2 regions of the Arthrobacter sp. D1-29 genome follow, and region 1 is predicted to be linked to the other one. Evidence: predicted binding sites of a transcription regulator. Region 1 holds the regulator's gene; the other holds the start of a gene.
What was found. The regulator LexA, encoded in region 1, represses DNA repair genes until DNA is damaged. The targets are predictions, from matches to a motif close to TCGAACANNTGTTCGA.

Region 1 (15,903 bases):
CGGTGTGGCCACCACAGGCGTGGCCGGACCGGAGGAACACGACGGAAAAGCCGTAGGTACTGTCTACATTGGCATTGCGACTCCGGAAGGATCCGGTTCCTTCGAGTATGGCTTTACCGGCAGCCGGGCAGACATCCGCGGCCAGGCCTGCGGGGCTGCCTTGGAAAGACTGCTTGCTGCCCTGGCTTCCGGAAGCTACCGGGCGTAAAGTTGCCGGGAACAAATCCCGATACCCAACAGTTATTACATTGTGTCGCTTCCGGCTAGCGGAGGCGCCTAGGATGAATACACCACCACGGTTCGCTCCAGGGCGGACCGGAACCATGAGGGAGCAAGGCGATACAGATGGTAAAGCAGCCCGTATCCGTAAACGGCGTTGTCCGCTGGAAGGATGTGGGCCTCGCCGATCAGGGCAAGAGTGAACAGAAGGAGCGCAAAATGGTTGTACTTCGTCACGAAATTGGTGATGTCCTGCGCGATGTCCGCCAGCGCCAGGGCCGTACGCTCCGCGAAGTTTCGCACAGCGCCCGTGTTTCCTTGGGATACCTCAGTGAAGTCGAGCGGGGCCAGAAGGAGGCTTCCTCAGAGCTTCTGTCGTCCATCTGCTCTGCTTTGGATGTTCCGTTGTCCAGCATGCTCCGTGAAGTCAGTGACCGTGTTGCTGTCGCCGAGGGCGTTGCCGTTCCGGACACCGTGCCCCAGGAATTCTCCCAGCGTTATGGCCGTGACCTCGACCGCGACCTCAACGCTGAACTCAACAACGAACTCTCGAAGGGCCTGCTCTCCGGCGCACGCTAGCCGCTTGCAGCACCCTGCCAAGTACAAAAGCCTCCGGCCTGTCGCCGGAGGCTTTTTGCTGCCTTGCTGCTTCCCGCCCTGCTGGTTCCCGCCCTGCTAGGTCCCGCGGTTGCTACTTCCCGCCGTTGCTACTTCCCGCCGTTGGCCGGAACGGCGTCAGCCTGAGCGGCATTTGTTGGGGCGGCATCGTCTTTGGGGAAGCCGTCCCGCTCGTAGATCGCATTCAGTTTTGCCATGTATTCGGCGAGCGTCTGCAGCTCCTCAAGTGGCCATTCACCCAGCCGCTCCCTGAAAACCTGCCTCCGCGCGTCCTGGACCAGGTGCATCTTTTCCTCGCCCTTTTCTGTCAGGCGGATGGATTGGGCCCGCCCGTCCAGGGGATCGGCTTCCTTGGACACCAGGCCAACGCTTTCGAGGAAGGCGATCTGCCGGCTAATGGACGGCTTACCCACGCCGATGCTGAGCGCGAGGTCAGTGAGCCTGATGGGTCCCTCCCTGCGGATTACTGTCAGCAGGCCATAGGCGGCCGGTTCCATGTCTGGATGGACCTGGCGGGACAACTGATGCGATACAGACCGCGCGCGACGCCAGAACAGGCTGATCTGATGCTCCACGGTCTTCAGTGCCGCATCTACGGTGTCGTCTGCAGGACCTGCAGCAACAGGAACGTCAGGGGAGTTGCTCATAGCAACAATTCTAGGCTCCGCTGCCGTGAGAGAATCTATTGGTGCGAATTAGTGACTACTGGCGGCTCATGGACGACGAATTTGGCGCAGGCTATTCCAGGGTTCTGAGCAGCACGCTCGTGCTCGCCGGCGTCGGCGGACGCACCGCCGATCAGGCGTTGGCCGCTGGAATAAGTCCCAGGGCCGTGTGGCTGGCCATCTGCGACGTGCAGGATGTGCCGCCGGAGCGCCGCCTGGGACGCGACATCAAACCTCACCGCGACTAAGTCTTCGGACCTTGACACGCCGCAGGATTGTTCGAATATCTGTTCGGGTAAAGCTATGCTTTTCCCAGCGGGTTATCCACATGGCCAATGTCATCCGGCCATAATGTCAGTGGGTGCCATTAGCGTCATTGATGACCAGTTAGCGGCCGCTGAGGCCACTCCACAGCGAGAAAACATTAGAGGTGTGAACCATGGCGGCAGCCCCGGATCGTGAAAAAGCGTTGGAAGCAGCGCTGGCCCAGATTGACAAGCAGTTCGGTAAGGGCTCGGTCATGCGGCTGGGCGATGAAGTCCGGGCCCCCATCGAGGTCATTCCCACCGGATCCATCGCCCTGGATGTTGCCTTGGGCATTGGTGGCCTGCCCCGTGGCCGTGTCGTCGAGATTTACGGCCCGGAATCCTCGGGTAAGACAACCGTTGCGCTGCACGCTGTGGCCAATGCCCAGCGCCAGGGTGGCATCGCGGCGTTTATCGACGCCGAGCACGCCCTGGATCCTGAATACGCCGCAAAGCTGGGGGTGGACACCGACGCACTCCTGGTTTCCCAGCCGGACACAGGCGAGCAGGCCCTCGAAATCATGGACATGCTGATCGGCTCGGGCTCCCTTGACGTTATCGTCATTGACTCTGTGGCTGCCTTGGTTCCCCGGGCGGAAATCGAAGGTGACATGGGAGACAGCCACGTTGGTCTCCAGGCCCGCCTGATGAGCCAGGCCCTGCGTAAGATCACCGGCCGCCTGAGCCAGACCAAAACCACCGCAATCTTCATCAACCAGCTCCGTGAAAAGATCGGCGTCTTCTTCGGCTCGCCGGAAACCACCACCGGTGGTAAGGCACTGAAGTTCTACGCCTCCATCCGCATCGACGTCCGCCGCATTCAGACTCTCAAAGAGGGCGCAGACTCCGTGGGTAACCGGACCAAGGCCAAGATCGTCAAGAACAAGATGGCACCGCCCTTCAAAATCGCCGAGTTCGACATCATCTACGGCCAGGGGATCTCCCGCGAGGGCGGCATTATCGACATGGGCGTCGAGCACGGCATCATCAAGAAGTCCGGTTCCTGGTTTACCTACGACGGCGATCAGCTCGGACAGGGTATGGAGAACTCCCGCAGGTTCCTTCGCGACAATCCTGAACTCGCAGCCGAACTTGAACGTTTGATCAAGGAAAAGCTCGGCGTGGGGGTCCCCAAGCCTGCGGCCGATGAATCCAAAGACACTCCGAAGCTGAAGGCCGTTGACGGGTTCTAGCAGCGAGGCGGGTTCTGGCAGTGCGGCGGGTTGTGACAGCGCCGCGGGGTTCGACAGCGAGGCGGGTTTCAGCAGCGAGGCAGGGTTCAATGGGGGAGCGAGTCACGGGGGCGCTGTAGGTCGCCGGAGTTCGGCACGTTCCCGCGCCGGGGGTGCGGGGCGCCGCCGTCCCCGGCAGGACGGTCCGGATCCGAAGTCATCCATTGCAGGGGACGCAGAGCCGGATCCGGCGTCGGTTGCCCGTGCCATCGTGCTCCGGCAACTGACCAGCTCGGCGAAGAGCCGGCTGCAGCTGGCCCGGAAACTTGCCGAGCGGAACATCCCGGAGGATGTGGCCGAGGCTGTGCTGGACCGCTTCCAGGAAGTCCGTCTCATTGACGACGCCGAGTTCGCGGATATGTGGGTGCGCAGCCGTTCGCATTCACGCAAGCTGGCCAAAGGGGCTCTGCGCCGGGAACTTGAGGACAAGGGCGTCGCTCCGGAGACGGCAGCTGCCGCCTTGGAGCAACTCTCCGATGCCGACGAGGAAACGGCTGCCCGCCAACTCGTGGAGCGGAAACTTCGGCCGGGGACGGACCTCTCAGACCGTGCGGAACGAGACAAGGTCACGCGGCGTCTGGCTTCGATGCTGGCCCGGAAGGGTTACCAGCCGTCCCAGGCTTTCCGGATCGTCAGTGAAGTACTGGACGCCACTGCTGGCGGCCGGCAGGGCGGGTAACCTGGCCGGGCAGCACCAACACCGCCGGCCGTGGGAACCCGGTACCCTTAACAGGTGAGTTTGACCATTCCTTCCCCCGCATCCGGTGTTGCCCCTTCCGCCATCTCTGCTGCTGCGCGCCCACGTACTTATCAGGTACGTACCTTTGGCTGCCAGATGAACGTCCATGATTCGGAGCGGATGGCCGGCATGCTGGAATCTGCCGGTTACGTGCCGGCCGACGGTGAGCAGGCAGACGTGGTGGTGTTTAACACCTGCGCAGTCCGGGAAAATGCCGACAACAAGCTTTACGGCAACCTGGGGATGCTCGCACCCGTTAAGGCCGCCAACCCTGGGATGCAGATCGCCGTCGGTGGCTGCCTTGCCCAGAAGGACCGGGAGACCATCCTGAAGAAGGCGCCGTGGGTGGACGCCGTGTTTGGTACGCACAACGTCGGCGCACTCCCTGCGCTGCTGGACAGGGCGCGCCACAACAACGAAGCCCAGCTGGAGATCCTCGAATCGCTCGATGTCTTCCCGTCCACGCTGCCTACAAAGAGGGACTCTGTCTACTCGGGCTGGGTGTCGATCTCCGTGGGGTGCAACAACACCTGCACGTTCTGCATCGTGCCTGCCCTGCGGGGCAAGGAAAAGGACCGTCGGCCCGGCGACATCCTCGCCGAAATCCAGGCGCTGGTGGATGACGGTGCCATCGAAGTGACGCTCCTCGGGCAGAATGTCAACTCGTACGGTGTGGAGTTCGGGGACAGGCAGGCATTCTCCAAACTGCTCCGCGCGTGCGGCGAGATAGAAGGCCTGGAACGGGTTCGGTTTACCAGCCCGCATCCAGCGGCCTTCACCGATGATGTTATTGATGCCATGGCCGAAACGCCTAACGTGATGCCCCAGCTGCATATGCCACTGCAGTCAGGTTCAGACAAAGTTCTCAAGGACATGAAACGGTCCTACCGGTCCACCAAATTCCTTGGCATTCTGGACAAGGTCCGGGACAAGATCCCACATGCCGCCATCTCCACGGACATCATTGTCGGCTTCCCCGGCGAAACCGAAGAGGATTTCCAGGCCACGCTGGACGTTGTGGAGAAATCACGGTTCGCCACCGCGTTTACCTTCCAGTACTCGAAGCGGCCAGGCACTCCGGCCGCTGATCTTCCTGACCAGCTGCCCAAGGCCGTGGTGCAGGAGCGCTTCGAACGCCTCACCGCGCTCCAGGACAGGATCGCAGCAGAGGAGAACGCCAAACAGCTCGGCCGCCGCGTGGAAGTAATGGTGACAGCCCAGTCAGGCCGTAAAGCCGAAGAAACCCACCGGCTCTCCGGACGTTCCCAGGACCAGCGGCTGGTGCACTTCTCCGTACCTGTTGGTGCCCCGGCGCCCCGCCCTGGTGATCTCGTCACCGTCACCATTACCGAAGCCGCAGCTTTCCACCTTGTGGCCGATCCCGCTGCCGGTGACTACGTCCTTCGCCGGTCCCGTGCCGGCGACGCCTGGGACAGGTCGCAGGCAGATTCCTGCGGTGCCCCTGCACCAGGATCGATCGGGGGACAAGGCAACGGCGCCGGCCGCACGGGCGTTTCGCTGGGGATGCCGACGCTGCCGGTACGCAGCCGCTGACCGGTGGTTCACCCACCCGTTATCGCCGTCGTCGGTCCAACAGGGTCAGGGAAATCTGATCTTGCCGTCAGCCTTGCCCTCGAGCTGGACGGGGAGGTCATCAATGCCGACGCCATGCAGTTCTACCGCGGTATGGACATCGGGACTGCGAAGATCAGCATGGCGGAGCGCCGGGGCGTACCCCATCACCTCCTGGACACGATGGACGTCACTGAGGAAGCCAGCGTCTCTGACTTTCAGCGGCTCGCCCGGCAGCTCATTGAAAGCATCCATTCCCGCGGTAAACGGGCCATCCTGGCCGGCGGTTCCGGGCTCTACATCCGTGCTGCACTGGACATCCTGGAGTTCCCCGGCACCGATCCGCATATCCGGAAACAGCTGGAAGCCGAGCTCGAAGAGGAAGGCAGCGAGGCCCTTCTGGCACGCCTTCGCGAAGTGGATCCCGTGTCTGCCGCCCGCCTGTCCGACGCCCGCAGGATCGTCAGGGCACTTGAGGTCCACCAACTGACGGGCAGGCCCTTCAGCTCGTTTATGCCCCAGCGCGAGTACTTCCAGCCGGCTGTCCAGATCGGACTGGCTGTGGACAGGGAGGTGCTTCGTGACAGGCTTGCCCGGCGGGTCCACGGAATGGTGGAGGGAGGGCTGCTCGACGAGGTGCGCCGGCTCGATGCGGCTGGCCTGCGCCGCGGAAAGACCGCTCCTCGGGCATTGGGATACTCCCAGTTCCTCAAGGTGCTCGACGACGAAGCCACCGTGGAGGAGGCAACGGAGGAAACCATCGTGGCCACCCGGCAGTTCGCCAGGCGCCAACTCACGTGGTTCCGGGCCGATCCCCGGATCAGCTGGCTGGACTGGCAGGATCCTGAGCTTCTGCCCAAGGCCGTCCACATCGTCAAGACACAACCGGGCACCTGACCCCTGACGTGCTCGGAGTTTTTGTCCATTTACGGCGGGTTGCAGTCGCGCGAAGTCGCCACATCTGGACAAAAACTCAGCGGCGGGGGCTGGATTGTCTGGGGTCCCTCCGTGGCCGGTAACCTTGGACTATGGACGCAACCCTTTCCGAGACCACTCAGCCCGCCCTCAGCTCACTGGGCGGACTGCGGTTCTCCAAGGGCCATGGCACCGGCAACGACTTTGTACTGATCGCCGATCCCGAGGGCGTCCAAGCAATCGATCCGGACCAGGTGGCCACCCTGTGCGACAGGCACCGTGGCATCGGGGGCGACGGACTGATCCGGGCCGTGCCCTCACGGTTCCTCCCCGAAGGCAGGGAACTGCTGGCCCAAGCCCCTGACGCCGAGTGGTTCATGGATTACCGCAACGGCGACGGTTCGCTGTCCGAGATGTGCGGCAACGGGGTCCGTGTCTTTGTGCACTTCCTCCTGGCCGAGGGCCTGGTGGACCTGCCCGAAGGCGGCGCACTGACCATCGGAACACGCGGTGGCGTCAAGACCGTGGTCCGGACGGGAAATGGCTACGCCGTTGACATGGGCCCGTGGGAGTTCATTTTTCCGGGGGATGCCACCGCCAAGGCCATGGATTCCCTGGTCAGCGCCGACGGCCTCGATGTACCCCGGCCTGCCCTCTCAGTCAGCATGGGCAACCCGCATACTGTCGTTGCGCTTGCTGAATTCTCGGAGCTTGAGGCAACCCGGCTTTTCACGCCTCCCCGCGTTGATCCGGTGCCTGCAAACGGGACCAACGTTGAGTTCGTCGTCCCCGCCGAACCCCTGGTTCATAACGGCGTGGGCATGGTGACCATGCGCGTCCACGAACGGGGTGTAGGCGAAACACAATCCTGCGGCACTGGCGCCTGCGCCGCCGCGGTGGCCATCAGGCACTGGGCCGGAGCCGAGGCGCCTGACACCTGGAACGTCAAGGTGCCCGGGGGCGTCGTCGGCGTTAAGTTCTTTATCGGACCGGGCGGGCACGAGCACGTAGAACTCAGCGGACCGGCCGTGATCGTAGCTAGCGGGACGCTTTCCTGACACGCAGGATCCGGAAGGACTTGGACGTGGACTCACGGCTGACCGTGAACGATTCATCAAGCTCTGTGGACAGCCAGCGCTGAAGGGAGTCCGAGCCCAGGTTTTTCTGGACCACCAGCCAGGCCGAGCCGCCTGGCGCCAGCCGCGGGAGCCAGAGCTTCAGCAGCGAATGGAGTTCGTCTTTACCAATGCGGATGGGCGGATTGGACCAGATTGTATCGAAGCGCACATCGGCGTCCACGCCTTCCGGCGTGGTGGCAGTGACATTGTCCAGGCCAAGGATCCGGGCGTTTTCGTTCGTCAGGGTGATGCAGCGTTCATTCACGTCCACTGCATAAACGTGCGCGTGCGGGGCACGGAGAGCCATTGTGAGTGCTATCGGGCCCCATCCGCAGCCGATGTCCAGGAGATTGCCTGTGGGCGAGGGAGCCGGAACTTCGGCGAGCAGCACGGCAGTTCCCTTATCGATACCCTCCGGGCTGAAAATCCCCGCGGAAGTCTGCAGCCTGCGCGTCTCCCCGGCGAGTTCCACAGTAAGCGGTTTGCGGGTGAAAGGCCCGGCGGGCGATGCGCTGAAATAGTGTGCGGACTCCATAACTGGCCAGATTAGTTGGCCGCAGGGGCGTATGGGAAACCGCTGCCGCAAGGTTCTGCTAATCTGGAACGCATGTTCTTGATCTTCGAGTAGCCGGCACGGGTTTCATCCCGTCCCGCAGCCAAGTCCCGCAGCGATGCAGGTGTCAGCCTTCCGCAACTGCGCAACACGCAGGCCTGCCGTGCCTGTTTAAACGCCGGGCATTACTCGAAAGAATCAGCCTTCCTGCTGGTCCAATCCTGTCGTTGCCGGCGTCCTTCCCATAACGCCCACGTTCACGGACGTGGAACCCACGCTGTGCGCGGCCGCTTTGCCAGGCAGCGCAGCAGACCAGGAGGCAAGGATGACTGTATGCCGTCAGCCCAGCGCGAATACTTCACCACTCACCAGTGATCGGCACTATTCTGGAAATGCCGAATCTTCAAAGGAGAACATGACCAGCCAGCCCAACACCGGATCCGATCCAGCAGCCCAGGACATGAGTCCTGAGGAAATACAAGCTGTCATCGACCGGATTCTCTCCAAGGATGTACCGGCCAGGAACGCCGCTCCCGCAGACGGCGACACGAAGGCCGTTTTTGGCAAAGCCCAGGCAATATCGCGTCTGGACGAAGAGCACACCAGCTACGACGGCGACCAGCAGGACCTCGAGGAACGCCGGGCGCTCCGGCGTGTGGCGGGCCTGTCGACAGAACTCGAAGACGTCACCGAGGTCGAGTACCGGCAGCTCCGGCTGGAGCGGGTGGTACTGGCCGGGCTCTGGACGGAAGGGACCCTGGCTGATGCCGAGAATTCCCTCCGTGAACTTGCCGCGTTGGCTGAAACCGCCGGCTCGGAGGTCTTGGATGGCCTGGTGCAGCGCCGTGCCAAACCAGATCCAGGGACTTTCCTGGGCTCCGGAAAGGCGCTTGAGCTCAAGGACGTCGTGATGGCCACCGGCGCGGACACTGTGGTGGTGGACGCCGAGCTGGCCCCGTCACAGCGCCGTGGCCTGGAAGACATCGTCAAGGTTAAGGTCATTGACCGTACGGCGCTGATCCTGGACATCTTCGCCCAACATGCGAAGAGCCGCGAGGGCAAAGCCCAGGTGGAACTCGCCCAGCTCGAATACCTCCTGCCGCGCCTGCGTGGCTGGGGCGAATCGATGTCCCGCCAGGCCGGTGGCCAGGTGGGTGGGGCCGGTGCCGGCATGGGCTCGCGCGGTCCCGGCGAGACGAAGATCGAACTGGACCGCCGCCGAATCAGGACCCGCATGGCCAAACTGCGGCGTGAGATCAGCGCCATGAAGCCTGCGCGGGAAACCAAACGGGCCAACCGGCGTCGGAATTCTGTCCCGTCCGTTGCTATCGCCGGGTACACCAATGCCGGAAAGTCATCCCTGCTGAACAGGCTGACCGATGCCGGCGTCCTCGTGGAAAATGCTCTCTTCGCCACGCTGGATCCCACGGTGCGCAAGGCCGAAACCGCAGACGGGCTGGGCTACACCCTGGCCGATACTGTCGGCTTCGTCCGCTCGCTTCCGACTCAGCTGGTGGAGGCGTTCCGTTCCACGCTGGAGGAGGTGGCGGACGCAGACCTGATCCTGCACGTTGTGGACGTCTCGCACCCGGATCCGGAAGGCCAGATCGCGGCGGTCCGGAAGGTCTTCAGCGAGGTGGATGCCCGCAAGGTACCTGAAATCATCGTGCTCAATAAGGCCGACGCCGCCGATCCCTTTGTGGTGGAGCGCCTTAAACAGCGTGAACCCCGCCATGTGGTTGTCTCTGCGCGGACCGGCGAGGGGATCGCTGAGCTGCTCAAAGCCATCAGTGACGCCATTCCGCGCCCCAGCGTCAAGCTGGAGCTCCTCATCCCGTACAACCGGGGTGACCTGATCAGCAAACTGCACGAGACCGACGCCGAGATCCTGAGCCTGGATCACGGTGAGGACGGCACCCGTGCTGTGGTGATGGTCCGTGAAGGCCTCGCGGCTGAACTGGAATCATTCACCAGCAATGACTGAGCTGGTGGCGGGGGATATTTCGGAAACGGCCGGCGAGGAGTTCGTGATAGAACTCCTCGACCGCGCCGTTGCCGGCATGGGAGGGCAAAGCCGGACAGGCCAGCATGAGATGGCCCGTCAGGTGGCACGGGCCATCGAAACCGGCGACCATCTCCTGGTCCAGGCCGGAACCGGCACCGGGAAGTCGCTGGCGTACCTCATCCCGCTCATCGCGCATTCCCTGGTGAGTAGCAAGCCCACCCTGGTCTCCACCGCAACCCTGGCACTGCAGACCCAGATCGTGGGCCGTGACCTGCCCCGCCTGCTCAAGACCATCACGCCCGCCCTGGACCGCCCGGTCAAGGTGGCGTTGGTCAAGGGACGTTCCAACTACGTGTGCCGGCACAAGCTCGAAGGTGGGTTCCCTTCGGAAGAGCCCGCCGAAGGCCAGCTCTTCTCCCTCGGCGAGGACACCAGTGTGCCGCACTTCGCCGCAGCCCTGGGCGGTCCGGCATCCCAGCTGGGCAAGGAAGTGGTGCGCCTGCGTGAGTGGGCGGAAAAGACTGCCACGGGTGACCGTGACGAGCTGCTTCCCGGCGTCACCGATCGCGCCTGGCGTCAGGTGTCCGTCACCTCGATGGAGTGCCTGGGGGCGCAGAAATGCCCCCTGGCAGCGGAGTGCTTCAGCGAACTGGCGCGCCAGGACGCTGCCGAGGCCGACGTCGTGGTGACGAATCACGCCATGTTGGCAGTCAGTGCTTTCGAAGGACTGGCCGTCCTGCCCGAATACGACGTGGTGGTGGTGGATGAGGCCCACGAACTCCAGGACCGCGTTACCGGCGCAGTATCGGGGCAGCTTTCCGTTGCCATGGTTCACGCTGCCGCAGCCGGTGCCCGTAAGCACACTGCCATCACTGTCGATGCCCTGAATGCGGCGGCCGCCAATCTTGAAGTTGCCCTGGCCGGCGTCCCCAACGGGCTGCTCCCGAACGGCCTGAACGATGAACAGCTGGACTGCGTTGACCAGCTCCGTGAGGCTTGCCGGGCAGCCCTGTCGGATTCAAAAGGGGACAGCAGTACAACGGCCGACGGCGGGCGGCAGCTTGCCCGGTCCCGGCTCCTGCTGATTCTTGAACTTTGCGAACGGCTCATTGCGGCGAAGGACAACCGTGAAGTGGTGTGGTTTTCGCGCGCCAGCTCGTTTGATCCCCAGCAGGGCTATTCACAGCCTGATGAAAGTGCACCGGTTTTGGTCAACATCGCCCCGCTCAGTGTTGCCGGCAAGCTGCGCGAAGGACTCTTTGCCGGCCATACCGTTGTGCTCACGTCAGCCACGCTCGCCATCGGGTCCGCCTTCGAGCCGACGGCCGGGGGACTGGGGCTGATAGGGGAGGGTGCTCCCAGCTGGACAGGAGTGGACGTAGGGTCCCCCTTTGACTATCCAAAACAGGGGATCCTCTACGTTGCCGGGCACCTGCCCAAACCGGGCCGGGGTGCCGCGCCGGAGGCGCTGGATGAACTCGAAGCGCTGATCCGCGCTTCCGGAGGCGGCGCCCTCTGCCTCTTCTCATCACGCCGCGCGGCCGAAGAGGCCGCAGAAGCGTTGAGGCCACGGCTCGGCCTCAGCATCCTCTGCCAGGGTGATTCCACCATGACAGCCCTGGTTAAGCAGTTCGCCGACGAGCCCGATACCTGCCTCTTCGGAACGATGTCCCTGTGGCAGGGAGTTGATGTCCCGGGCGGATCCTGCCGGCTCGTGGTTATTGACCGGATACCGTTCCCGCGGCCGGACGATCCGCTGATGACGGCACGTTCACGTGCCGTAGCCCAGGCGGGCGGAAACGGATTTATGGCTGTCTCCGCGACACACGCCGCCATCCGCCTGGCCCAGGGGGCCGGCAGGTTGATCCGATCCACGGGAGACAAGGGTGTGGTGGCGGTGCTCGATTCCCGGCTGGCAACCGAGCGTTATGCCGGTTTCCTTCGGGCTGCGCTGCCCCCCTTCTGGCCGACGACAGACCGCAAGATAGCTTTCGCCGCCCTTGAAAGACTGGCCAAGGAAAGCCCACGGACCTGACCGAAGCCCGGGATGGTATCTGGCGCGTTTGGAGGCCGGCCCAGATGACGGGCGAGCCGCTGGGGCCGGCCGGTTGCCCGCCCTGCCAGGCGGGCGCAAGGACTAGCGGGGTCTCCTCCAAGCGGCCCGCCCCGACCAGGACGGGCGGCTGCTCAGGGATGCGCTGCTACAGAGAGCGCAAAACTGAGACGACCTTGCCCATGATGGTGGCGTGGTCTCCGAGAATGGGCTCGTACTGGGTGTTCTGTGGGAGAAGCCACGTGTGGCCGTCCCGCTGGCGGAAAGTCTTCACCGTGGCTTCGTCGTCCAGCAGGGCTGCGACAATATCGCCGTTGGCGGCGTCCGCCTGGCGCCGGACAACTACCCAATCGCCGTCGCAGATCGCAGCGTCAACCATTGAGTCCCCGGCAACCCGCAGCATGAACAGTTCGCCCTGGCCCACCAGCTGACGCGGCAGCGGCATGACGTCCTCAACCAGCTGGTCGGCAAGAATCGGGCCACCGGCTGCGATCCGGCCTACAAGGGGCACCATGGCGGTGTCCATGGCAGTGGGCAGATCCATAACCGTCCCGCCATCAACGCTGCGCAAAACCGGAGGCTTGGCCGATGCTGATCCCGCCGGTTTGGCCGTGCCGCCGTCCAGGGTGAGCGGCATCAGGACCTCCATGGCCCGTGGCCGCTTGGGATCGCGCCGCAGGTAGCCCAGTTTCTCGAGCTGCGACAACTGGTGCGTGACGCTGGACAGGCTTGCCAGGCCCACGGTGTCGCCGATCTCGCGCATGGATGGCGGATACCCGTTGTCATTGACCGAGCGCTGAATTGTTTCCAGGATCTTTTTCTGGCGTGCTGTAAGCCCCTTCGGGACCCTCTGGGGCTGCCGACCCCTCTGGGTCGCCCTGCCGTCGGCGGCTGGTGCTGCCATATTCGCCAATGCCTTTCCGTTGCCCCGGGTGTCCGGCCGCGGGTGCCGGAACCTCCGGCCTGGATTGTCAGACCCTGCTGATCAACTACAGGAGTGGTTGTTCTTTGATCCAAACGTAGGGCAGCCGCAACGCTTTTTCAAACATTTGTTCTAGCGAGTCTCGACAATGTTCGTTGATAAGTGCTAAAACTGAGAAGGCAAAGTTCGAACATGTGTTCTATTCGTTGCCTGCGGTATTCGAATACTCGGATCGGCAGATGACGGCCCACCCGGGCCGCAGGAACGAATAGAACACTCCGGGCAGCACAGTATGGTCCAGGAGGGCTCATTTCATGTCAGCTATATCCGCTTCACAGGCTCGCCATCCGCAGCTCGTCTCCGTCCAGCAGCTCACGTCCCTGCTGGATGCGGAATCGCAGCCCCGTAAGGAACCCCTGCCGCCGCTCCGGCTCACGCGCCGGGGGCGGATCGTGCTCATTGGTATTCCCCTCATCCTCCTGGCTGCGCTGCTGCTGTCCCTGGTGGGCTTTCTTAACGCCCCGGCGAAGGCGGCAGACTCCACCGCCGGCCTGGCCCTGACGCCCACGGTGTCAGTTACCGTTCAGGGCGGGGAGTCGTTGTGGGGTATCGCCGCCACAGTTGCGCCGGATCGTGATCCCCGGGATGTCATCGCGGATATCGTTCAACTCAACAACCTCAGCGCGGGGACCGTTGTGCCGGGGCAGCAGCTGTTCGTCCCTACCAAATAGCAGGATCCACAGCTCATGACGTCCCTCGGCAGCCAGTGCCTTCCCCTGAATTGCGGACAGCCGGCAGGCTGTCACATTTTCCGGGCACCAGCATGGGCACTAAACTGTTCAGGTGAATGACCAGCTAGAGCGTCTGAACCGTCTTCCCCTCCGGAGCAACCTCCGCGGGCTGACCCCTTACGGTGCCCCGCAACTGGATGTGCCCATCCTGCTGAACGTGAACGAAAACACCCATGGTGTTCCCGCGGACGTGCGCGCCGCCATCACTGAAGCCGTGACGGAAGCCGCTGCCGGTTTGAACCGCTACCCGGACCGCGAATTCAGCGAACTCCGGGAGGCCCTGGCTGAATACCTGGGCCACGGCCTGAACTCCACCAACATCTGGGCGGCGAACGGCTCGAATGAAGTGCTCCAGCAGGTCCTTCAGGCCTTCGGTGGCCCGGGACGCAAGGCCCTCGGGTTCCCGCCCACGTATTCCATGTACCCGCTGCTGGCCAGCGGTACTGACACTGAGTACATTGTGGGCCAGCGCGCTGAAGGCTATGGGCTGAGCGCGGAATCGGCCGCCCTGCAGGTCAAGGAACTCCAGCCAAACATTGTTTTCCTCTGCTCACCCAACAACCCCACCGGCACCGGCCTTGGCCTGGATGTGGTGGAGGCGGTGTACTCCGCGGGTGAGGCCAGCCAGACCATAGTTATCGTTGACGAGGCCTACCACGAGTTTGCCCATGACGGTACTCCCAGTGCCCTGACGCTGCTGCCCGGCCGGGAACGCCTTATTGTCACCAGGACCATGAGCAAGGCCTTTGCACTGGCAGGCGCTCGCCTGGGCTACATGGCCGCGGCGCCCGAAGTGACAGATGCCCTCCGGCTGGTGCGGTTGCCGTACCACCTGTCGGCCGTCACCCAGGCCACCGCCCTCGCAGCCCTCCGCCACCGCGAGGCACTTATGGCAGACGTTGAGGACATCAAGAAACAGCGGGACCGGATCGTCGCCGAGCTGACCAGGATGGGCCTGACGCCGGCCGCCTCTGATTCCAACTACGTCTTTTTCGGGGGACTGGAACGGCCCCATGCTGTCTGGCAGGAACTGCTGGACGCCGGCGTGCTGATCAGGGACGTCGGCATCCCCGGCCATCTGCGTGTCACCGCAGGCACTGAGAGCGAGACCACAGCGTTCCTGACCTCCCTGGAAAGCATCCTGGCCAGCCAGGCCAAACTCCCCGCCTAAACTTGATATAGAGGCGCTTTAGTCGCCTGCAAGAATTCCCGTACTCCTTCCGAAAAGGACATATGACCATGAGTTCCACCGGATCGAACGCTGCCCAGGGCCGGACCGCCAGCATGGAGCGCGCCACCAGTGAATCGTCAGTGCTCGTGGAGATCAACCTTGACGGAACCGGCGTTTCGGACATCGACACATCGGTCCCGTTCTATGACCACATGCTGACGGCGCTGTGCAAGCACTCCCTCATCGACATGACAGTCAAGGCAACCGGTGACATCCACATCGACGTGCACCACACGGTAGAGGACGTGGCCATCACTTTCGGCGAGGTCCTTCGCACGGCACTGGGCAACAAGGCCGGGATCCGCCGCTTTGGTGAAGCCACGGTGCCGCTGGATGAGGCGCTGGCGCACGCGGTGGTGGACGTTTCCGGACGTCCGTACCTGGTGCACGGCGGTGAGCCGGCGGGACAGGAATATCACCTGATCGGCGGCCACTTCACCGGCTCGCTCACACGCCACGTGTTTGAGGCGATCACGCTTCACGCCGGCATTTGCCTCCACATGAACGTCATTGCCGGCCGGGACCCGCACCACATCGTGGAAGCGCAGTTCAAGGCATTCGCCCGGGCGCTGCGCGCAGCTGTCGAGCCTGATCCGCGCGTGGAGGGAATTCCTTCCACCAAGGGTGCGCTGTGAGCGGGCAGATTCTTCGTGACGGTGCCGTGATCGATCCGGAGTTGTTGATCAAGCCCGCGTCGCCCGAAGGCAAGCCCACCGTTACGGTGCTGGACTACGGCTCCGGGAACATCCGCTCTGCGGTGCGCGCGCTCGAACGCGCAGGAGCAGAGGTCATCCTCAGCGCCAAACCGCAGGACGTGCTCAATGCCGACGGCCTGGTGGTGCCCGGCGTCGGCGCCTTTGAGACCGTCATGCGGGAATTGAAGGCCGTTGATGGCATCCGCCTGATTGGCAGGCGTGTCGCCGGTGGCCGGCCCGTCCTGGGCATTTGCGTGGGCCTGCAGGTCC
Region 2 (15,903 bases), 1.9 Mb from region 1:
GCCGGACCCGGCGAAGGAAACTGCGCCCACCAGCAGCGTGAACACAATGGCAAGCCGCACCCACGGGTCCTCTGTGTGGCTGAGTTCCAGCAGGGCGACCAGCGCCGCGGCGCCGCCGCCCACACCGTTGAAGGCGGCCACCAGCTGCGGCATCTGCGTCATCTTCACTCCACGGGCCACCGGGGCAGCCGCCACTGTCCCTACCGCAATGGAACCGAGGATCCAGGGGATGTTATCCAGCCGCATGGACAGGAACACCGTGATGACGCCGATCAGGGCACCGAGCGCGCCGATCAGGTTGCCCCGGCGGGCTGTACGCGGAGAACTGAGACCCCTTAGTGCCAGGATAAAGAAGACCGCGGCGACGAGGTACAGGAGCGAGGTCCATACCGGATCGAGCATATTCACTTGTTGTCCGCCTTCGCCGCGGTCCGGGCAACCTCTTTTTTGCCGTGGAACATGTGGAGCATCCGGTCCGTGACCACGAAGCCGCCCACCAGGTTGGCGGTGGCAAGCACCACGGCGAGCAGCGCCACCGCGAGCACCCAGCCGTCGGTTGCCTGCCCGGCCACGATGACTGCGCCCACCAGGATGATGCCGTGGATGGCGTTGGCCCCGGACATCAGCGGTGTGTGCAGGGTGCTGGAGACCTTGGAGACCACTTCGAAGCCGACAAACACCGCCAGCACGGTAATCGTCAGCAGGCTCATTCCGTCCATCAGAGCCCCCCTTCCTGATGTGGCTGGGATCCGGCTGCGGGCGCGGCGAGTGCTTCCGCCGTCGGCGGGTGGACCACCACGCCGTCGTGGGTGAGGCAGGCGCCCGCCACCACGTCGTCGTCGAAATCGGGTACCACGGTGCCGTCCCGGGTCATCAGGGCGAGCAGGTTGGCCACGTTCTTGGCGTAAAGCCGGGAGGCGTCGAAGGCCATCGTGGACGGCGCGTCCTTCAGCCCCACCAGGGTGACGTGGCCCTGCCCGTCCGCGGTGGGCACCAGGATGTCCTCGCCGGGAACGCAGCCCTCCACGTTGCCGCCGGACTCCGCGGCGAGGTCCACGACGACAGAGCCGGCGCGCATGCCCTGCACCATCCCGCGGCTGACCAGGAGGGGCGCGCGCCTGCCGGGGACGGCCGCCGTCGTAATCAGGACGTCAGCCTGGGCGACATGCGGGGCGAGGAGTTCGCGTTGGAGCGCACCCCGGTCCGCGCTCAATTCCCGGGCATAGCCCCCTGAGGCCTCCGCGGTTTCGAGGTCCAGTTTGATGAAAGTGCCGCCCATCGAGGCGACTTCATCCGCCGACGCGGGGCGGATGTCATTGGCGGAGACCCGGGCGCCGAGCCTCTTCGCGGTGCCGATGGCCTGGAGCCCGGCCACCCCGGCGCCGAGCACCAGGACACGGGCGGGCGGGACTGTGCCGGCGGCGGTCATGTACAGCGGGAAGAACCGCGGCAGGCGGATGGCGGCCTCGAGCACGCAGCGGTAGCCGGCCACCAGGGCCTGCGAACTGAGGGCATCCATGGACTGGGCGCGGGAGATGCGGGGCACCAGTTCCAGGGCAAAGGACGTCACGCCCGCGGCGGCAAGTGCCTGAACCGTGGCCAATTCCGACGACGGCGACGCCAGGCCCACACTGACCGCTCCCCTTTTCAGGGACCTGGCTGTTGCGGTCTCCAGCGGGCGGACATGGGCGAGGACGTCCAGGCCGGGGGTTTCGAGCCGCTCCACGATCCGGGCGCCGGCCTGCTGGTACTCCTGGTCGCTGTAACCGGCCGAAACGCCTGCCATCGATTCGACCAGCACCTCAAGGCCGAGCCCGGCCAGCTGCTTCACTGTTTCCGGGGTGGCGGCCACCCGCCGCTCACCTTCGCGGCTTTCCCGCGGTATGCCGAGTTTCAACCGCCGACTCCCCTCACTGACGAGTGCGGCAGTGCGGCTTGGTGGTCCCGCCGCTGGTTCAGTGATTGAAGGGCGGGCTCCGCGTAGCTGCACTGCTGCACGTAGTTGGCTAGAGTCTATGGCCCCCCGCACGAACTGGCAGCTAATTACCTCAGTTTCGGTGTTTGAGGGCGTGTGCTGCCAGTTCGCGGCGGGCCTTGGCTACTGCCTCGCTGACAGGTCCGCCGAGATCAGCTTGGCTGTGGCCACGATCTCCTGCGCCACCGATCCCAGGTATGCCTCCCGGTCCGGCTTGGCCGCGACGGACTGGGCCTGCAGGGACACGTTCACCGCAGCCACCACTTTGCTGGGACCGTCATAGACAGGGGCGGCTACCGACATGAGCCCCAGTTCCAGCTCCTCGTCCAGCAGGCACCAGCCCTGGGCCCGGACGGTTTCCAGCTCAGCCAGGAGTTCGCGGGGTGTTCCCAGCGCGCGCGGAGTGAGGGGCCTGATGTCCGCTGCGGCCAGGTAAGCCTTCAATTCGGCCGGTGACAGCGCCGCCAGCAGCACCCTGCCCATCGACGTGGCGTAGGCGGGGAAGCGGGTGCCAACGGTGATGCCCACATTCATGATCCTTCGTGTGGTCACCCGGGCGATGTACGCGATGTCCGTGCCGTCCAGCACGGCGGCAGACGTGGATTCCCCGAGCTTGAGCGACAGCTCCTCCAGGTGCGGCTGGGCCAGCTGCGGCAGGGACAGCCCGGACAGATACGCGTAGCCGAGCTGGAGGACCTTGGCCGTGAGGGCGAACGTCTTGCCGTCGGTCCTGACGTAGCCGAGCTCCACGAGCGTATGCAGGAAACGCCGGGCCGTGGCCCTGGTGAGGTCGGTGCGGGCAGCCACCTCGGTGAGGGTCATGACCGGATGGTCACCGTCGAACGCGCGGATCACGGCCAGCCCGCGCGCCAGCGACTGCACGTACTGGTCACTCGCCTGGGGAGCGGCCTGCGTGGCGGCTGGTGCTTCGGTCATGGTTACCAATCCTATTGGCGCGAACGAACACTTCAGGCCCTCATGAAACGGATGTCCCGGGTGCTTAAGTGTTCGTTCGCGCAGGGTGCTTAAGTGTTCGTTCGCGCAGGGGTGGGAGTTAGGGTCCGACGGCGGGGGCTGCTTTGAGCGGGACAGGCACCAGTTCCTGGAGCTCCTCAAAGGTGCAGCCGAATGTCTCCCGAACGCTGACGCCATCCGGTCCGGTCAGGAACACGGCCTTGTCCGTATAGACACGGGTCACGCAGCCCACGCCGGTGAGCGGGTAGGTGCACGCTTCCACGATTTTGGATGCCCCCTCGCGGGTCAGGAGCGTCATCATCACAAAGACGTCCTTGGCGCCTGTTGCCAGGTCCATCGCTCCGCCCACGGCGGGAATGGCATCCGGTGCGCCCGTGTGCCAGTTGGCGAGGTCACCGGTGGCCGAGACCTGGAACGCGCCCAGCACGCAGATGTCCAGGTGCCCGCCGCGCATGATGGCAAAGGAGTCGGCGTGGTGGAAATAGGACGCACCCGGGAGCTCGGTGACGGGGATCTTGCCGGCGTTGATGAGGTCGCCGTCGATCTGGTCCCCTTCGGCGGCCGGGCCCATGCCCAGCATGCCGTTTTCCGTGTGCAGGGTGATGTCCTGGTCCTCGGTGAGGTAGTTGGACACCAGCGTGGGCTGGCCGATCCCGAGGTTCACGAACGAGCCTGGCGTGATGTCCTTGGCCACAAGCCGTGCGAGGTCGTCACGGCCCAGGGGTGTTGCGGAAGTCTGGAGGGACGTTGCGGTGCTCATGTCAGGCCGCCTTCTCTGAAGTGCCGCCGGCCACTCGGACGACGGTGTTGACGTAAATTCCCGGGGTCACCACGTTCTCCGGGTCCAATCCTCCGGTGGAGACGATCTCGGAGACCTGGACGATGGTGTGCTTCGCCGCGGCGGCCATGATGGGGCCAAAGTTCCGCGCCGTCTTGCGGTACACGAGGTTGCCCTTGCCGTCGGCCTTGAGCGCCTTGATCAGCGCGACGTCGGCGTGGATCGGTGTTTCGAAGACCTGGCCGCGGCCGTCGATGATCCGGGTTTCCTTGCCCTCGGCCAGCATGGTGCCGTATCCGGTGGGGGTGAAAAACCCGCCAATGCCCGCGCCGGCGGCGCGGATGCGCTCTGCCAGATTGCCCTGCGGCACCAGCTCCAGCTCAATCTCCCCGGCCTTGTATTTGGCGTCGAAATGCCAGGAGTCGGATTGCCGCGGGAAGGAGCAGATCATCTTTCTCACCCGGCCTTCCTTGATCAGCAGCGCCAATCCCTGGTCGCCCTGGCCGGCGTTGTTGTTCACCACCGTCAGGTCCCTTGCGCCGCAGTCCAGCAGCGCATCGATCAGCTCAAACGGCTGCCCGGCGTTGCCAAAGCCGCCGATCATGACGGTGGAGCCGTCCTTGATCCCGGCAACGGCCTCAGCCACGGAGTCAACAAAATTCAGCATGGCCCTAACCCTTCACTCCGGCAGACACGTTCTCCAGCACCACTGCCAAGCCCTGGCCCACGCCGATGCAAATGGCCGCCACGCCCCAGCGCTCCCCCGAGGCCTGCAGGCTGCGCGCTAGCGTGCCAAGGATGCGGGTGCCCGATGCGCCAAGCGGGTGGCCCATCGCTATGGCGCCGCCGTGCCGGTTCACAATTGTTGGATCAATGCCCCACGCGGTGATGCAGGCCAAGGACTGCGCGGCAAACGCCTCGTTAAGTTCGACGGCGCCCACCTGGTCCCAGCCGATGCCCGCCTTCGCGAGGGCCTTGTTCGCCGCCTCCACCGGGGCGTAGCCAAAGTACTGGGGATCGTTGGCGTGCGCGCCGCGGCCGGCGATCCGGGACAGCGGTTCCAGCCCGAGCAGCCCGGCGGCACTTTCGGAGCCGATCCAGGCCGCGGAGGCGCCGTCGGACAGTGGAGATGCGTTCCCGGCCGTGACGGTGCCGCCAACCTCGGCGCCTTCGGGCTCGGAGCGGAACACCGTCTTAAGGGCTGCCAGCTTTTCGGCCGTGGAGCCGGCGCGGATGCCCTCGTCGCGGACCAGGTCCGTGCCCGGGACAGGGGCTACCAGGTTGTCGTAGAAGCCTTCGTCCCAGGCCGCGGCGGAGAGGTTGTGCGAGTTAGCGGCGAATTCGTCCTGCGCCTGCCGGGTCACACCATACTTCTCGCGGAGCCGCTCGGTGGCCTCGCCCAGGGAGATGGTCCACTCCTTCGGCATGGCCTTGTTCACCAGGCGCCAGCCCAGGGTGGTGGAGGCCAGGGTCAGGTCACCTGCCGGGTAGGGCTTGTCCGTCTTGGGCAGCACCCACGGCGACCGGGACATCGACTCGGCACCGCCCACCAGCATCAGTTCCGCGTCGCCTGCATTGATCTGGCGGGAGGCGATGATCGCGGCGTCAAGCGATGACCCGCAAAGCCGGTTGACCGTGGTGCCGGGGATGGACACGGGCAGCCCGGCCAAAAGCGTTCCCATCCGCGCGATGTTGCGGTTCTCCTCGCCGGCACCATTGGCGTTGCCGAACACCACCTCGTCGATGCGCTCGGGATCCAGCTTCGGCGCCCGCTTCACGGATTCGGTGATGACGTGCGCAGCAAGGTCATCCGGGCGGACTGCGGCGAGGCCGGAGCCGAACTTCCCGAACGGCGTGCGCACGGCGTCGTACACAAAGGCCTGATTCATGATGTTCCTCTGATTCTGTCTGGGGGTTCCCAACTGGGTCGCAGTTAACGTCGTCATTCGCGCGAATGACGACGTTAACTGCGAGCTAGTTGGGTGGGGTGGGGGTGGTGGGTTGGTCGGGCTCTTTTGCGTCCATTTCGGTGCTGTCCATTGCGGTGCTGTCCATTTCATGGAACACCTGCTGGGCCGTCTTGAAAGCCGTGTTGGCGGAAGGGACACCGCAGTAGATGGCCGTCTGGAGCAGGATTTCCTTGATTTCATCCCTGCTGAGGCCGTTGGTGATGGCTGCGCGGATATGCATGGCCAGCTCGTCCCAGTGCCCGTGCGCCACCATGGCGGTGATGGTCACGGCGGAGCGCATCTGCCGGGTGAGGCCCGGGCGGGTCCAGATGCCGGCCCACGCGATCCGGGTAATCATGTCCTGGAAATCCTCGGTGAACCCGTCCTTCGTGGCGTTGGCCCGGTCCACGTGCGCCTCACCCAGGACTTCGCGCCGCACTACCATGCCGGCGTCGTAAATCTCCTGGGTGGTGGCAGTGGGCTGTACGGCCCCGTTTCGCTCGGAGACATTCTTGTCGACGCCGCTCATTTGGCTGCTCCGCGGGCTTCGGCCCAGGCAATGAGGCCGCGGAGCAGTTCCGCAACATGGGCGGGCGCCTCGGCCGGGGCCAGGTGCGCCACACCCTCCAGGGTCACGGCGCTTGCCGTGCCGCCGCCGGCGGTGATGCCATCGGCGATTTCCTGAACCAACGACGGCGGGGCCACACCGTCCAGGGCGCCGGCGACGGCCTGCGTGGGGACGGAAATACTGCCCAGTTCTGCCCGGACGTCGTACCCTGCCAGGGCCTCGCAGCAGAAGGCGTAGCTGAAACGGTCGGCATCCCGGAGAGCGTGGAGGAGCCTGCTGCTGCGCTCGGGTTCGCGGTCCATAAAGCCGGGCGCAAACCAGCGTTCCGCGGACCCCTGGATCATGACGGGCGTACCCTGGTTCCGCACGGTCTCGGCGCGTTCCAGCCAGCCTTCGGGGGTGCCCAGCTTGGCACCGGTGCACAGGACGGACAGGCTCTTGAGCCGTTCGCCGTGTTTGATGCCGAGCTGCAGCCCGGTGGCTCCGCCGAGGGAAACGCCGGCGTAGTGGAAGGCCTCACCCGGGGCGATGGAGTCAACGAGCTCCACCACGGCATCGGCAAGGCCCGCGACGTCGAACCCTTCGGTGGCTGCCGGTGACACGCCGTGGCCGGGGAGGTCCCAGGCCACTACGTCGAAGTCTTTGCCCAGGATCGACGCGGCCTCATTCCAGAGGATGGTGGAGGTCCCGAGGGAAGGACCCAGCACCAGGAGGGGGTGGCTGCCGAGGGCGCGCTGGGGCGAAAGCAGGACTGCTTTGAGGGCCGGTTTAGCCATGGTTGGCTCCGTTCGCGTCGGTGTGGGCGGATGACGTGGTCTTCGGAAGGGGGCTGTCCTGGGCGGCGAAATCCGGGAAGGCGGCCAGGATTCGGCGGGAGATCACGCCGGCCTGGCCCAGGTAGTTCGCCGGATCCAGGAGCTCGGCCAGCTTGTCATCGGGGAGCAGGTTCGCCGGGACGGCTTCACGAAGGAGCCGTCGGTAGGTGGCACCCTGTTCTGCGGCGGGCGCCTCAAGCGTGCGGTCCACCAGGGCCTGCAGTTGCTGCTTGCCGGAAGGGCCGCCCTCCTGCCCGTCGGCGTCCTTGAGCAGCGGGGCCACGGCGGCGGCCACTCCCTCGGCCAGCACCAGCGGCCCGGCGAGGTCAAGGTTGCGGCGCATGGCGTCGGGGTAGGTCCGGAGCCCTTCGACCAGCTCGCGGACGTGCCCGGCCGCGCCAAGCGACAGGGCCAGTAGCTGGCGGAGCGCGGGCCATTCGCTGTGCCATGCGCCGTCAGGGCGTTCGTCATTGAAGTTGGCCGCGGCCAGGTGCAGTTGGGCGGCGAGGCCGGGAGCCTGGAGGGCGGCGCTGCGGACCAGGACGGAAAGGACCGGGTTCTGCTTGTGCGGCATCGCCGAGGAAACCCCGCGACCGGCCGCCAGGGGCTCGGCGAGTTCGGCAACCTCGGGACGGCTCAGGAACACGACATCTGCTGCGATCTTGCCGAACGCGTCCAGTACTGAGGCCAGTGCGTTGCCCAGTGACGTGACGGCCAGGCGGTTAGTGTGCCAAGGTGTGGGTGCTGCCGCCAGACCCAGCTGGGAGGCCAGGCGATCCGCGAGTGTGAAGGGGGTGGAAACCGCACCGGAGGTGAGGGCTGTGCCGGCGGCGAGAGTTCCCGCCGCTCCGCCGAACTGGACCGGCAGCTCCAGGCTCTCCAGCTGCCGGCCCGCGGCGGCCACACCGTGGAACCACTGGGCCGCCCGCAGCCCAAACGTGAATGGAAGGGAGTGCTGCGTCAGGCTCCTGCCCACGCACAGCGTTTCCGCATGCTGTTTCGTCAGGGCGGCGAGCGCCGCCGTCGTGCGCTTCACGTCGCCGAGCACCGCCTGTACGGTGTGCCGGGCCACCAGCATGAGGGCGGTATCCAGCACGTCCTGGCTGGTCAATGACGTATGCACTGCTGTTGTGGCACCGATACCGGCGCTGTCCAGCGCCTGAACATTCTTCCGGAGGTCCGCCAGGAGCGGGATCACAGGGTTGCCGCCACCCTGGGCACGGCGGGCGATGTCCGCCACGTCGTAACGTCCAGCGTCCGCGGCGGAAACCACGACGGCGGCGGAACCGGCCGGCGCCAGGCCGGCCTTTTCCAGTACGGCGGCCCAGCCGGCTTCGACGGCGAGGATGGCGCCCAGCACTGCCCTGTCCCCGGTCAGCGCCGCGACCAGCGGCGACGCCGAAACAGGACTCAGCAGGCCGACGTCGCCGTCAGCTGTACTGCTGAAGTGGCCGGCGCCGGTGACTGGCGAATTAGTCACTGGAAGGTCAGCCGTTGGAGCGTCTGTCACTGGAAGTCCAGGAACACTGTTTCGCCCTCACCCTGCAGGCGGACGTCCCAGGTGAGCCCGCCGTCGGGGTCCCGGCGGGCGATGAGGGTCTTGCGGCGGTCCATATCAAGCGAGCTGAGCAGCGGATCGGCGGCCAGGGCTTCCTCGTTTTCGGGAAGGTAGATGCGGGTGAAGAGACGGTTCGTGAGGCCGCGGGCGAAAACCGCCACCGCGATGAACGGTGCGGCGCCTGCCTCGGTGGGACCGGGGTTGACGGTGGTGAAGGTGTAGACGCCGGAGTAGCCCACGGCAGCGCGGCCCCAACCGGTGAAGGTGTAGCCGTCGCGGACCAGGGAGCCGGTGCGCTGCACGACTTTGCCGTCGGCGTCGGGCTGCCAGATTTCCAGGATGGCGTCCGGGACAGTCTCCCCGGCGCCGTCGTACACAGTGCCCTGGAGCCGGATGGAACCTGGCGAGCCCGGCGCAAGGAGTTCGTTGTCCTTTTCATAGGGCAGGGCGTAGCCGTAGAAGGGTCCGATGGTCTGGCCGGGGGTGGCCACAAGTTTGGGAGTCGTGTTCACGTTATTCCTCATCTCCGGCCGCGCCGAGCGCCTCGTTTTCGGTCCAGGTCCGTTTGGATCCTGTCAGGACGATGTCCCAGTTGTAGCCCAATGCCCATTCGGGTTCGGTGAGGCTGTGGTCGTAGCTGGCCACCAGGCGGTCCCGGGCGTCCTGGTCCACAATCGACTGGTAGATGGGGTCCAGCGGGAACAGCTGATCCCCGGGGAAGTACATCTGCGTAATGATGCGCTGGGTGAACTCTGTGCCGAACAGCGAGAAGTGGATGTGGGCCGGACGCCAGGCGTTCAGGTGGTTCTTCCAGGGATAGGCACCTGGCTTGATGGTGACGAACCGGTAGGAACCATCCGTGCCCGTAATGCAGCGGCCAATGCCGGTGAAGTTGGGATCAAGGGGCGCGGGGTGCTGGTCCCGCTTGTGGATGTACCGGCCGGACGCGTTGGCCTGCCAGATTTCCACCAGCTGCCCTGCCACCGGGCGGCCGTTTCCGTCGAGCACTTTGCCCTGCACAATGATCCGCTCACCCTGGGGTTCACCGTTGTGCTGGATGGTCAGGTCGGATTCGAGCTGGTGTACGTCCTGGTGCCCGAAGGCCGGCGAGTACAGCTCGATGGTCTCCGGGTCCGCGTGGTGCAGGCTCTTGGTGGGATGGCGCAGGATACTGCTGCGGTACGGCGGGTAGTCCAGCCGGGGCTGCGTTTCGGCCGGGGTGCCCTCCTTCAGCTTCCGCGCGTAGGCGTCGCTCATGGCGTTGATCTCTGCACTGAGATCGGCCTGGGTTTCGATGGCGCGGTCCAGGGGCAGGTGCGCGGCACGGGGTTCCGCATGCGGTACGAGCTCGTCGGTCCCAAGCTGGTTGGCTTCTTGCGGCACGGCTGGCTCCTTTCGGGTGGGTGGTTGTTCTTGCGGATTTAGAAACGGTGGAGTGAGTCGTACTGGACGGCGTGGCGCACCGGAGCGTTGGGCGCCCCATAGCCGCCGTAGTTGCCCCGGCGTTCCACCATTTCGAAGAACACACTGCCTACGGTGGCCGTGTAGAAATGGAGGAATTCCCCGTCGGCATCCCGGTCATACAGGAGGTTGAGGTCCTGAAGCGTGGCCAGGAACTTCGGTTCAAGTTTGAACCGGGCGTCCAGGTCCTCGTAGTAGTTGGCCGGAATCTGCAGGAACTCAAGGCCCCGGTCCCGGGCGGACCGCGCCGTTGCCACGAGGTCGTCCACGGCGAAGGCGATATGTTCCTGGTACGTTTTTCGGATCTCGCTCTGGGCCTGCTGCACGGGTGCGAGATTCAGCACCAGCCGTACGGCGCCGTCGGAAGTCTGCATGACCTGCGAGCGGACCAGCCCGCTGGGGCTCGGAACTTCGGCGAAGGGCTGCGGTTCCAGGGCCAGCGCGCTGGTGTAGAAAAGAACGGCTTCGTCAAAGTGCTGCCACGGCTGGGCAAGGTTCACGTGGTCAATGACAGCATGAGCGGTGGCGCCGTCCCGCAGGGAAGGGTGTTCCAGGTCCCCTCCAGATTGCGCCTGTCCAGACTCATGCGCCTGGCCAGACTCGTTCGCCTGGCCAAATTCAGCAGTCCAGGCTGCGGTGCCGTCCGGGCTGCCTTGGCACAGGAAGATCTCGGTGGAGTCCGGCGCGGAGATGCCCTGGAAGACTTCCTCGTCGGCCTGCACCTTCCGGGCCACCACCGGCGCCTTGAGTTGCTGTGCCCTGGCGGAAGCAATCAGGGGCGAATCGACGTCGAACCCCAGCGCGGCGATAGCCGGTTCCGAGTGCGACGCCGCCTGCTCGTTGATGATCACGCGGGCCTGGCCCATGGTCCAGAGCTGGACGTCCTTGGTGCGGTGGCGTCCGTTGAATTCGAAGCCGAGCTGCCCCAAGAGCTTCTCGAGCTGAACGGTGTCCTCGGCCTTGACCTCGGCGAAGTTGAATCCGGCCGGTTCGCTCACCTTGGGCAGCGTGGCCAGTTCCATGGGATAACGACGGCGGGAGCCAGGAGCGCTGCCGGCCTTGACTTCGACGGAGGCCCCGGCAAGCCACGCGGCGCTCTGTTCCTCAAGCCAGATCAGCGAGCGCATGGCGTCCACGGCAGTGCGGTCAACGTCGGACTGGCGGAAGACGTCGTTGAAGACCTCCAGCGACACCGGCCCTGAATACCCGGCCCGGACAACATGGCCCATGAACTTGGCGAGGTCGAACTGGCCTTCGCCGGGGAACACGCGGTAGTGCCGGCTCCAGGAAAGCACGTCCAGGGACAGCTTGGGGGCATCGGCCACCTGAACGAAGAAGATCTTTTCCGGCTTGAAGGCCTCGATGGGTGCGGTGTCCCAGTTGCGGGAAAGGATGTGGAAGGAGTCCAGGCACGTGCCCAGGTTGGGGTGGTCCACGGCCTCCACCAGCCGGTGGGCGTGCTCGTAGTCGTTGACGTACTTGCCCCAGGCGAGGGCTTCGTAGGCGACGTTGACCCCGTACTCCCCGGCGAGTTCGGCCAGGCGGCCCAGCTGCTCGGTGCGGAGGTCGTCGCTGTCGACGCTGGCGGTGGCCACGTTGGAGCACACCAGGATGGTGTCCACGCCCAGGCGGGACATAAGCCTGAATTTGGCTTCGGCGCGGCGAAGGTTCGCGGCCAGCAGCTCGTCAGGAACACTGTCGAAGTCGCGGAACGGCTGATAGAGGTCCAGGGTGAGGCCAAGGTCCGCTGCCATCTTGCGGATGTCCTCCGGCGTCAGCGGTGACGTGACCAGGTCCTGTTCGAAGACTTCGATCCCGTCGAAGCCGGCGATGGCGCACGCCTGCATCTTTTCCTTCAGGGTGCCGGAGAGGCAGACGGTGGCAATTCCGGTGCGCATCAGGCGGCCACCTCTTCTGCGGCAACGAGCTCCAGGAAGTGCGAACGCATGCGCCCGGCGTCAGGTTCCAGGCCGGTGAAGATCCGGAAGGCGTCAGCTGCCTGCCCCACGGCCATGCGCCCGCCGTCCAGGACCTCGCAGCCTTTGTCCCTCGCAGCCAGCACAAGCTCCGTGTCGATGGGACGGTAGACGATGTCCGCCACCCAATGCCGGGGTTCCAGCAGGTCAAGGTCCAGGGGCACTCCCGGGTGGGCTGCCATCCCCACCGGGGTGCAGTGCACCAGGCCGTCGGCCAGCGGCATCAGCTGCGGCAGCTCCGCCGTCGTCCGCGCTGTCACGGTGCGGTCCGGGAAGAAGCCGGCCAGTTGGGCGGCTCGGGCCGCGCCCCGGGCAGGGTCCATGTCCACCAGGTTCAGCTGCTGCACTCCAGCGGTGAGCAGGGCATAGGCGACGGCGGATCCGGCGCCGCCTGCTCCGAGCTGGACCACGCGGTCCAGTCGGGCGCCGGGCAGTCCGGAGGCAAGGGCGGCAGCGAACCCGGAGAAGTCTGTGTTGTGGCCAACGAACCGGCCGTCCTCAATCACTACGGTGTTGACCGCGCCCAGCCTGCGGGCATCATGGGAAACCTCGTCCAGGTGCTGAAGGACCAGCTGCTTGCACGGGTGGGTGATGTTCAAGCCATTGAAACCCAGGCTGCGGGCGCTCTTCAGCAGGTCACCGACGGATTCTGCCGGCTCCTTGATTTCGAGGAGATCGATGGGCCGGTAAAGGTAGCGCAGGCCCTGCACGTCACCTTCGCGTTCGTGCATGTGGGGAGTGAGTGATGGCATCACGCCATCGCCGACCAGTCCCACAAGGTAGGACTCAGTTCGATTACTCATCCGGGCAGCTCCTTCGATACGGCACCGGGCGGGCAGCGTGGCTCAAGGCGGACGCTGCGGACCAGGTAGGGATTACAGTACAGCACTTGTTCACTGCTCGCACGCTTGTTCTAGATACGAACAAAGGAGTTCGACGACGGTCCGCTGGCGAGCATTGTGGCCTTCCGAAGCCGCTCATCTCTGGGGCAACCGGGCCGACAGCTCGGCTGCCGCATCCTGCAACAGCGGCACGTGGGCGAGCAACGCATCGAGCTCAAGGCGGAAGACCGGCACGGCGGTGGCCAGTGATGCGAAAGCATGGCCCTGTCCATTCAGGAGGGGAACAGCCACGGCCCTCATGCCGATTTCATTCTCCTCGTCCATGACGGCGTAGCCCTGGCGCCGAACCTGCTCGATTTCGGCACGGAAGGCCGCGCGGTCGGTGATGGAATGCTCGGTGAGTGGCTCGAGTTCCAGCTCCTGCAGCAGGCGTTCGCGCTCGGAGTCTTCGGCGAAGGCCACCAGCGCCTTACCCACAGCGGTGGTGTGCAGGGCGCCGAGGTGGCCAGGATCGCTGGTGACGCGGAACATCTGCGGGCCATCCACCTTGTTGACGGTCAGGTGATGATGGCCGTCCCTGACGCTGAGGATGGTGGCCTCGCCAGTCTGTTCCGTCACGCGGCGCAGGACAGGCAGCGCGGTGCCGGCGAAGCCGTGGTGGTTGGACGCCCGCTGGCCCAGCTGGAAGATCCGCAGGCCCAGGTGGTAGCGGCGGCCATCCGGTTCATAATCCACAAAACCGTCCCGGGTCAGCGAACCCAGCAACCGGTACGTGGTGCTGAAGGGCAACTCGGCACGGCGCGAGATCTCCGCGGCACTGGCCCCGCGGGGCTCATCACCGAGGAGCACCAGCAGGCCCAGGGCTTTGCCTACCATGTCCGTCCGGTCTGATCCTTTGGCTGCCGCTCCCTTGGTTTCAGCAGATGGCGCGTCAGCGGGTGGCGCGCCAGCGGGTTGGGCATCAGCGGGCTGGGCGTCAGCGGAGGGGCCGTGGGCGGGCTGGGCGTCAGCGGAAGGCTGGTGGGAGGTTGCGTCGTGGGCGGCTGTGGTTTGGTTCACACTCATAGATCGATGTTCCCACATCGTGGCAACTATTTCTAGATGGTGATTATTTTCTTGACAGGTGACCACCCTCACAGCCATCATTGCTGTATCGCACAAGTAGCTCCCACCATGTGGCTACTAGTCCGGGTCCTTCAGTGGATCCAGCCACACCCCCGCACTCCCGCCTTCACCCAGGCAGCGGCGGCTGCGACCCTCCAGGTCCATCCCAGACAATGTCGTCACACAAAAGGAACTCCATGAGCCAGACACTTCCGTCCGCGGAGCCGGGCACTGTCGCCCCGGCCGGGACACCGAAGAAGGCCGCCGTCGCCAGCTTCCTGGGCAGCGCCGTCGAGTACTACGACTTCTTCATCTTCGGTTCGGCGGCCGCCCTGATTTTTCCCACAGTCTTCTTCCCCAGCGCCGACGCCAACGCAGCCATCATGTCCTTCGCCACCTTCGGCTTTGCTTACGTGGCGCGTCCCGTGGGCGCGGTCATCCTGGGGCACTTCGGTGACAGGGTGGGCCGGCAGAAAGTGCTGATGTTCACCCTGGTGCTGATGGGCGCCTCAACGTTCCTGATCGGCTGCCTGCCGGACTTCAACACCGTTGGCTGGTGGGCACCGGCGCTGCTGGTGCTGGCTCGGCTGTGCCAGGGCCTCTCGGCAGCCGGCGAACAGGCAGGCGCCTCCTCCATGACCTTGGAACACGCGCCGGACAACCGCCGCTCGTTCTTTACATCCTGGACCCTTACCGGCACCCAGGGCGGCCAGATCCTCGCCGCCCTCGTCTTTATCCCGGTCCTGGCCCTTCCTGACGAGATCAAGTACGGCATCGGCTGGCGCGTCCCGTTCTGGCTGAGCGCCGTGGTGGTGCTGGTGGCGTTCTTCATCCGACGCACGCTGCACGAACCGCCGGCCTTCGAAGAGGCCCAGAAGACCGCCCAGATTTCCAAACTCCCCGTCGCCGATCTCCTGAAATCCCACTGGCGCGACGTGCTGCGTGTTGTCTGCTGCGCCTTCATCGCTGCCGTTTCCACCGTGTTCGGTACCCTCGCCATCAGCTACGCCAAAACAGTTGCCGGTGTTGACGGGACCACCACACTGTGGCTGGTGGTTGGCGCCAACCTGGTGGCCCTGGGAACGCAGCCCGTGTTCGGAATGCTCGCCGACCGGGTTGGCCGCAAGCCTGTCTTCATCTACGGCGCCCTTTCCAGTGCCGTGCTGACCCCCGTTTTCCTGCTCAGCCTGGAATCCGGCAGCGTCCCGCTCATGTTCCTCGCCGCCATCGGATTCTTCTCCTGCGGCTATGCTGCCTCCAATGCTGTCTGGCCGTCCTTCTACGCCGAGATGTTCAGCACCAAAGTCCGCTTCTCTGGCCTGGCCATCGGCACCCAGCTTGGCTTCCTGATGGCAGGTTTTGCGCCGGCTGTCGTGGCAGCCATGGGCGGGATCAAGCCAGGAGGCTGGGTCCAGATCAGCATCTTCACCGCAATCATCTGCGTGGTGGCGGCCACTTCAGCCCTCACCGCCAAGGAAACGTTCAAAACCCCCACAAAGCAGCTCGGCCTGAAGTAAGGCATTCGGCGGCAGCGCCCTGACGCTCCTGTCCGCTTGGTGGCCGGAAGCCCGGCGTGTCCCATGATGCGCCGGGCTTTCGGCGCGTTGGGTGTTTGCGCCTGGAACGTTCCGCGCCGTCGCGGAGCAAGAGGTCCAGAAGCTCGACGGCGTGGCGTGGCCCGTAGAGGGCGGAGCATTCAATAGGGCACGAACGTTCAACGGCGATCTGCTGGCTGGGACGCCGCTGCTGCAAAGTTCGACGTCGGATGGCTGGCTGGGACGCCGCCCCAGGTGCCGCACCTGGCCCGATCCTAAAATGTCAGACCCTCGCAAGATGATAGATACATGGATAGCGGGGCAGTGGTGAAGGCGTTTGCGGCAATCGACGCCGCCTTTGCTGCGC

Region 2: the regulator LexA is predicted to act here: its motif matches at 12,956-12,971, upstream of M1E17_RS22690 (shikimate dehydrogenase).

What each region holds. Positions count from the first base shown of each region.
Region 1 is NZ_CP096383.1:1,704,683-1,720,585, forward strand. It holds gene M1E17_RS07915 (CinA family protein) at 1-208, shown strand, start outside; gene M1E17_RS07920 (helix-turn-helix domain-containing protein) at 346-798, shown strand; gene M1E17_RS07925 (MarR family winged helix-turn-helix transcriptional regulator) at 927-1,484, opposite strand; gene M1E17_RS07930 (DUF3046 domain-containing protein) at 1,526-1,750, shown strand; gene recA (recombinase RecA) at 1,942-3,000, shown strand; gene M1E17_RS07940 (regulatory protein RecX) at 3,203-3,718, shown strand; gene miaB (tRNA (N6-isopentenyl adenosine(37)-C2)-methylthiotransferase MiaB) at 3,773-5,332, shown strand; gene miaA (tRNA (adenosine(37)-N6)-dimethylallyltransferase MiaA) at 5,336-6,247, shown strand; gene dapF (diaminopimelate epimerase) at 6,379-7,323, shown strand; gene M1E17_RS07960 (class I SAM-dependent methyltransferase) at 7,304-7,918, opposite strand; gene hflX (GTPase HflX) at 8,352-9,920, shown strand; gene M1E17_RS07970 (ATP-dependent DNA helicase) at 9,913-11,976, shown strand; gene lexA (transcriptional repressor LexA) at 12,143-12,898, opposite strand; gene M1E17_RS07980 (LysM peptidoglycan-binding domain-containing protein) at 13,231-13,647, shown strand; gene M1E17_RS07985 (histidinol-phosphate transaminase) at 13,760-14,878, shown strand; gene hisB (imidazoleglycerol-phosphate dehydratase HisB) at 14,947-15,573, shown strand; gene hisH (imidazole glycerol phosphate synthase subunit HisH) at 15,570-15,903, shown strand, end outside.
Region 2 is NZ_CP096383.1:4,969,123-4,985,025, forward strand. It holds gene M1E17_RS22625 (NAD(P)(+) transhydrogenase (Re/Si-specific) subunit beta) at 1-408, opposite strand, end outside; gene M1E17_RS22630 (NAD(P) transhydrogenase subunit alpha) at 405-719, opposite strand; gene M1E17_RS22635 (Re/Si-specific NAD(P)(+) transhydrogenase subunit alpha) at 719-1,897, opposite strand; gene M1E17_RS22640 (IclR family transcriptional regulator domain-containing protein) at 2,099-2,911, opposite strand; gene M1E17_RS22645 (3-oxoacid CoA-transferase subunit B) at 3,030-3,710, opposite strand; gene M1E17_RS22650 (3-oxoacid CoA-transferase subunit A) at 3,712-4,395, opposite strand; gene M1E17_RS22655 (thiolase family protein) at 4,400-5,617, opposite strand; gene pcaC (4-carboxymuconolactone decarboxylase) at 5,703-6,206, opposite strand; gene M1E17_RS22665 (alpha/beta fold hydrolase) at 6,203-7,021, opposite strand; gene M1E17_RS22670 (lyase family protein) at 7,014-8,540, opposite strand; gene pcaG (protocatechuate 3,4-dioxygenase subunit alpha) at 8,567-9,130, opposite strand; gene pcaH (protocatechuate 3,4-dioxygenase subunit beta) at 9,132-10,001, opposite strand; gene M1E17_RS22685 (bifunctional sugar phosphate isomerase/epimerase/4-hydroxyphenylpyruvate dioxygenase family protein) at 10,040-11,977, opposite strand; gene M1E17_RS22690 (shikimate dehydrogenase) at 11,977-12,858, opposite strand; gene M1E17_RS22695 (IclR family transcriptional regulator) at 13,033-13,962, opposite strand; gene M1E17_RS22700 (MFS transporter) at 14,199-15,518, shown strand; partial or broken gene M1E17_RS22705 (DUF222 domain-containing protein) at 15,846-15,903, shown strand, end outside.